Filimonas effusa: one gene and its partner. The protein of the gene in region 2 interacts with the protein of the main gene of each other region in a pairwise test. Links are inferred from orthologs where the notes say so. Each region holds a gene or a part of one and is shown on either strand. Other genes may lie near its edges. The genes, in order: ESB13_RS10690 and abc-f.

The links.
Region 1: the proteins of abc-f (region 2) and ESB13_RS10690 interact in binary tests that used the Escherichia coli proteins (3 or more experiments, as listed by UniProt). The link is inferred for Filimonas effusa from one-to-one orthologs.

The regions. Positions count from the first base shown.
Region 1 is NZ_SDHZ01000001.1:2,830,372-2,833,978, forward strand. The notes cover bases 243-3,525. They hold ESB13_RS10690 (2-oxoglutarate dehydrogenase E1 component), read right to left. Parts: upstream 3,179-3,525; coding sequence 443-3,178; downstream 243-442. Other genes in these bases: odhB (2-oxoglutarate dehydrogenase complex dihydrolipoyllysine-residue succinyltransferase), read right to left, coding at 243-403; rpsT (30S ribosomal protein S20), read left to right, coding at 3,422-3,525. Also shown: more of odhB, read right to left, coding at 1-242; more of rpsT, read left to right, coding at 3,526-3,607. UniProt on the Escherichia coli protein: E1 component of the 2-oxoglutarate dehydrogenase (OGDH) complex which catalyzes the decarboxylation of 2-oxoglutarate, the first step in the conversion of 2-oxoglutarate to succinyl-CoA and CO(2).
Region 2 is NZ_SDHZ01000001.1:1,364,981-1,368,198, reverse strand. Bases 84-2,977 are described here. They hold abc-f (ribosomal protection-like ABC-F family protein), read right to left. Parts: upstream 2,556-2,977; coding sequence 612-2,555; downstream 84-611. Other genes in these bases: ESB13_RS04985 (DUF3347 domain-containing protein), read left to right, coding at 2,634-2,977; ESB13_RS04995 (formimidoylglutamase), read left to right, coding at 84-550. Also shown: more of ESB13_RS04995, read left to right, coding at 1-83; more of ESB13_RS04985, read left to right, coding at 2,978-3,218. UniProt on the Escherichia coli protein: Genetic data indicate it may be involved in ribosome assembly or function.

The DNA of each region.
Region 1 (3,607 bases), 1.5 Mb from region 2 along the record:
TTACCTCGCTGATAGATTCACCTACGGTAGGCACCTTCATTTCTATAGTGCCTTTACCTACGGCTTTGGCTTCGGTAGCAGCAGGAGCCTCCGCTTCGGCGGCAGGAGCTGCTTCTTTGGGTGCCGCTGCAGGCTTGGCTTCACCGGCAGTATCACCGGCTGGCTTGGCAGCCGATTCATCAATGTTGGCCAGTACAGAACCAATTTCAAGAGTATCACCTTCTTGGGCTACGGTTTTTAAAACGCCTGCCTGCTCGGCATTTACTTCAAAGGTGGCTTTTTCGCTTTCCAGTTCTGCTATCACCTCATCGCGCTCAACGTAATCTCCATCCTTTTTGGTCCATTTCAACAGTGTTACTTCATTAATTGACTCTCCTACTGTTGGTACTTTAATTTCGATCATAACATTCTATTATGTTAGTATATTCTTCGGTACGGTAAATTAAATACTAAATGCTGTATCCAGGATATCGGCCTGCTCGGCAGCATGCACTTTCGCAAAACCGGTAGCGGTAGAAGCGCTGGCATTGCGGCTGATAACACCATAGTTGATGGTCTTCAGGTTCATTTGCAGGAACGACGCCGCACCCATATTCAGCGGCTCTTCCTGAACCCAGAACCATACAGCCCGGTTATATTTCTGATACAGCTCCTCCAGCTGTTTCACCGGTAAAGGATAGATCTGCTCCAATCGAACGATCGCAATATCTTCCCTGTTTTCTTTTTGCTTTTTCTCCGCAAGCTCAAAATAGATCTTACCGGAACAGAACAACACTTTCTTCACAAGCCCTGCATTGGTAGCAGCAGGATCGTCTATCACCTCTTTAAACCCTCCGTTGGTAAACTCTTCAACAGCACTATAGCTGCCTGCATGACGAAGATTGGCCTTCGGCGACATATTCACCATTGGCTTACGGAAAGGCCATGCAAGCTGACGGCGCAGCGCATGGAAAAAGTTGGCTGCCGTAGTAATATTGGTGACAACCATATTCTGCTCGGCACTGCTTTGCAGGAAACGCTCCAGGCGGGCACTGGAGTGATCAGGCCCACCGCCTTCATAACCATGCGGTAATAACAATACCATACCATTCATAGTACCCCATTTCTGTTCCGCACTTGTAATATACTGATCAATCACCATTTGTGCACCATTCACGAAATCACCATACTGCGCCTCCCAAATAACAAGCGCATTGGGGTTCGCCATCGCATAACCGTAATCAAAGCCCATTACCCCATATTCACTCAGTAAAGAGTTGAATACACGGAACTTACCCTGCTTCTCCTGGAAGTGGTTCAAACGGTTGTATTGTTTATTGGTCGATTCATCGAATAACACGGCATGCCTGTGAGAAAAAGTACCCCGCTTCACGTCTTCACCGCTCAGCCGCACATCCTTGCCCTCTACCAGTATACTGCTGTACGCAAGCAGCTCCGCAGTAGCCCAGTCAACCTTCTTCTCCGCTTCAAATAATTTGATCTTGTCCTGCAGCAGTTTGTCCACTTTCTTAAGCGGACTGAAATCTGCAGGCCACTTCATCAGGCCGTCGAATAAACGTTTGAACGCCTCTTCTTTGATGGCCGTAACCGGCGAAGCATCAAAGTCGCCCTCATTCGAACGGCGCAATTCGCGCCACCACAATTCAGGCTCCTGTAAAGTATAAGGAATGGGCTTCTGACGTACTTCATCTAAACGCTCCTGCAGATCGGCCCAGAATTTCTTCTCCATATCCTTGGCCATGTCTTTGGCTTCAGGTTCGCCATTCTGCGCCAGGTACTGCGTATATACTTCCCTTGGATTCGGATGTTTCTCGATCAGTGCATAAAGGCTCGGCTGCGTAAACTTAGGTTCATCACCCTCGTTATGACCATGACGCCTGTAACAAAGTATATCGATATAGATATCAGCTTTAAAACGCTGACGGTAATCCGCAGCAATCTCCACAGCTTTTACAACAGCTTCAATATCGTCGCCGTTTACATGAAACACGGGAGCCTGCGTAATGGAGGCAACAGCAGTACAATAGTCCGAGCTGCGCGCATCATCAAAGTCTGTCGTAAAACCAATCTGGTTGTTTACAACAATATGCAGCGTACCACCTACATTGTACCCTTCCAGTTCACTCATCTGGGCAATCTCATATACAATACCCTGGCCCGCCAAAGCAGCATCACCATGTATTAATATAGGAAGGGTTTTATCGTATTCTGCATTGTATAATACATTCGCCTTCGAACGCGCAAAGCCCGTAACAATAGGATTAACAACCTCAAGATGGGATGGATTGGGACAAAGCTGTAGGTTCAGTTTATGACCTGCAGGCGACTCATGCTCACTGCTGAAACCCAGGTGGTATTTAACGTCGCCGCTGCCCCAGGTCCTGTCGGCAGGAATAATCCCCTCAAACTCGCTGAAGATCTGCTCATAAGTTTTACCGAGAATATTCGCAAGCACATTTAAACGCCCACGGTGCGCCATACCTATCACCACTTCCTTCACGCCATTGGCGCCAGCCTGGTTGATGATGGCGTCCATTGCCGGTATAAGGCTTTCGCCGCCTTCAAGTGAAAAGCGTTTCTGGCCTATATATTTGGTATGAAGGAACTTTTCGAAGATCACCCCCTGGTTAAGCTTTTCAAGAATACCACGCTTTTGTTCAAGCGGCACCTGCTTAAGCATACGCTCTTCCACAGCCTGGGCCAGCCATTCAATACGCTCCATAGCGTTAAGCGCACTGTACTCCACACCTACCGAACTGGTATAACATTTAACCAGCTTGTCGATGATGGCCTTCAAAATGGTTTTGCCCAGTCCTATGAACTTACCCGCTTCAAAACTGCTGTTCAGATCAGCGTCAGATAAACCGAAATAAGATAATTCTAGATTAGCCCTGCGGTCTTTACGTGGCCTGATAGGGTTGGTTTTTGCTACCAGGTGCCCCTTTTTACGATAGGCCTGAATTAACTGGTATACCGAGAATTCCTTTGCCAGCTGGCTTGAATCAACAGAACCGCCGGAGGCCTTTCCATTGCCATTTACCTGACCTATCGCGAAATCGAAACCTTCAAAAAACTTCTTAAATTCGGGATCGACACTGGTTGGATTCTCTGTATATTCCTGGTATAAACGCTCAATAAAAGCTGGATGCGAATTCGTTATATATGAAAAGTCTTTCATGCCAAGCTGATTTGTCCTAAGTTTTGAAAGATATTATATGTTTTGAAAGAATTGACTGCAAATATCGGGAGTAAGTCAAAACCAAATAGTAAAAACTAAAAAAATAACCGTATAAGCGTATAAAATACATTTAATAACAGCTACTTTAACGTAATGTTTGGGCAGGTTTTTATTTTTTTGCGATTTTCTTTTTGACTTTTCAGTTTTTTGCCTACCTTCGCCGTCCGAAAAAAGAAATATTAAATGGCAAACCATTCAGCTACAAAGAAAGATGTGCGCCAGGCCGCAAAGCGCAGGGACAGGAACCGTTATTATGGTAAAACAACCCGTAATGCAGTTCGTGGTCTGAAAGCTTTGAAAGAAGAGAAAGCATATGACGAGCAATTGCCTTCTGTAGTGTCTATGATTGACAAACTGGCTAAACGCGGT
Region 2 (3,218 bases):
TGGCATCCTGCCGCTTGCCCAGATCAATGTCATCAATCTCGACGCACACGCCGATTACCGCCCCGCCGAAGGACGCCATAGCGGCAACCCGTTCCGTTATGCCGAAGACGACGGCTATCTCGAAAAATATTGCATCGTAGGCTTACACGAAAACTACCTGCCCCAGAACTCCTGGATGGATCTCGTGAACAACCCCTTCTTTGATCTGGTGACTTATGAAGACATTTTCCTGCGTGGAAAGTATAGTTTTACCGAAGCCGTACTTCACGCCGCAAATTTCACCGAAGGCAACCGCTGCGGGCTCGAACTCGATCTCGACAGCATCGAATCTACCCTCAGCAGCGCGGTTTCCCCTGCCGGCGTCTCCACCCTGCAGGCCCGCCAGTATGTTCATATGGCAGCCCGCGAAACGAGCCCGGCCTACCTCCACATTTGTGAAGGCGCCACTCAGCTGCTCGACGGCCGCAGAAGCGACTCCACAGGTAAACTCATCAGCTACCTGGTTTCCGATTTTGTGAAAGCCTGGGAAAATAAAGAAACGGTACTATAAAAAATAAGAGGCTTTAGGAACACCTAAAGCCTCTCTATCTGTTTTTGCAACCTGTTGTTAGCTATTCCATCTCCATCACCTTCTCGAATAAGGCCTCATACACACGCGTCACTTCAGTGATCTTCTCCTGGACGGTCCGGTATTCCTGCTCCAGTTTAGTGAACTTTTGCTTGTCTGAATAGTTGTCCGGGTTACCCATCGCTTCTTCCAGCTTCGCCTTTTCCGATTGCAGCTGCGCCAGGTCCTTTTCCGCTTTATTGAAATCCTTCTGGATCTTCTGTTGCTCTTTCTTCTGCTCCTGGCTTACAGGTGCTTTGGCAGGAGTGGGGGCCGGTGCCGCTTTCTTTTCAGGAACAGCCTTTCCGCCGCTATTGGCATTCGCCTGCGCCTGCGCCTTTTGTTGCCTGGCCATCCGCTCTTTCCATTCCATATACTCCTTATAAGTACCCTTGAACTCTTTGATCTCGTGATCCACGATCTCCCAGATCTTGTTGGCAGTCTCCGAAATGAAATAACGGTCGTGACTAACGAAGATGATACTGCCTTCGTATTTGTTCAATGCGTTGGCCAGCAGCTCTACGCTGTGCATATCAAGGTGGTTCGTAGGTTCGTCAAGCATCAGGAAATTGGCCTTGCTCACAATTACCTTCGCGAGCGCCACCCTGGCTTTTTCACCACCGCTTAATACTTTGATCCGTTTATCGGTATCGTCACCGCCAAAAAGGAAACAACCCAGCAGTGAACGGAGTTCCAGTTCTGTTTTTCCGCTCCGGCAGGTTTGCATTTCTTCCAGGATGGTATTGTTCAGATCCAGTGCTTCAAGCTGGTGCTGCGCATAAAAACTTTCGTCTACGTTATACCCCCATACGCGCTCGCCGCTGTAAGGCTCGGTGCCGGCAATAATGCGCAGCACGGTAGATTTACCCTTACCGTTGGCGCCGATAAGCGCTATTTTATCACCGCGCTCTATTTCAGCTACGGCATTTTCAATAATGGTATTCTCCCCGAATTTCTTGGTGACGCCTTTCAGCTCAGCCAATACTTTGCCGGGCTGCTTATCTACCTGGAAATTGATCCGGAGGTTCGGACGCTCAATTTCAACCTGGTCTATACGCTCAATTTTATCCAGACGCTTCATGGCGCTTTGCGCAGCCGCAGCCTTACTGGCTTTGGCTTTAAAGCGTTCAATGAAACGCTCCTGCTGACGGATATAATCCTGCTGGTTCTCGTAGGCACGCTGCTGCAGTTCTACACGGATCTCTTTCTCCTGCTCGTAAAACGCGTAGTTGCCGGAATAAATATGCAGCCGCTGCTGGTACAGCTCCACGATCTTATTCACCATACGGTTCAGGAAATATTTATCGTGACTTACAATAACCACGCTGCCCTGGTAATGCTGCAGGTATTTCTCCAGCCACTCGATAGAAGGAAGGTCGAGGTGGTTCGTAGGTTCATCAAGCAGTAACACATCGGGCTGCTGCAATATCATCTTCGCAAGCAGCACACGCATACGCCAGCCCCCGCTGAACTCCTTATACGGACGTTGCAGATCGGTATTGCTGAAACCCAGACCCTGCAATACTTCCTCTGTACGGTGATGAATGGTATAACCACCCAGCACTTCAAGTTCATGCAGTTTGTCGGTATATTGCTCAAGCAGCTTTTCATCGCTGGTAGCTTCCAGCTGATGACCCAGCGTTTCAATCTCTTTCTCCAGTTGTTTGATCCGCTCGAAAGCCCCCATCGCCACCTCCAGGATAGAATCATTGGTGTCGAAACTTAACAGGTCCTGGTGCAGGTAACCAATAGTGGTGTCCCGTCCCTTTTCAACCGTACCAACAGAAGGGGTATATTGTCCTACCAGCAATTTCAGCATAGTGGATTTCCCGGTTCCATTATAGCCTATCAACCCAATCCTTTCTCCCGGATGTATATGCCAGGTGGCTTCCGATACTATTACCCTTGCCCCGAATTCGAAGGTCACATTGTTCAATCCAATTAACATAACTCAATTAAATTGCCGCAAAACTAAAAGAAAAGCGCGTGAAGCGGCTATCTTTATTCTTCAATTAAAAATTCGCGGATGAAAAAGTTAGTATTAATAATTGTAGTAGTGGCGGTTGCCGTAGTAGCCTATTTCTCTTATACCAAAAAATCCGATAAGCCCGAAGCGCCAAAACAGGAAGCTTTGGCCATCAGCAAAAACTCCGCAGCCTTTAATACCGCCTTTAACGATTTGTTAGCTAAATATTATACACTTAAGAATGCATTTGTAGAATGGGATACTGCCCAGGCCAGCGCCGCAGCCAATGCCCTGGCCGCCAGCGTCTCTAAAGTGCCGTTGAACGAGCTGAAAGCCGATTCCGCCATCATCCTCACCGCCCGCTCTTTTTCTGAAGGAATAAACGCTGAAGCGCAGGCCATCGCAGGCGAAAAAACGATCGAGGGCAAAAGACGCTCCTTCAACATCCTGTCCGATAACTTATACAACCTCGCCCGCACTGTTAAATACGACCAGGCAGTGGTGTACCACCAGCATTGCCCCATGGCCTTCAACGACGAAGAAGAAGCTTTCTGGCTCAGCGATAAAAACGTGGTCGAAAATCCTTATCTCGGCAAAAAGCATCCTAAATACAAAGCCGGTATGCTCGAATGCGGCGATGTTCCC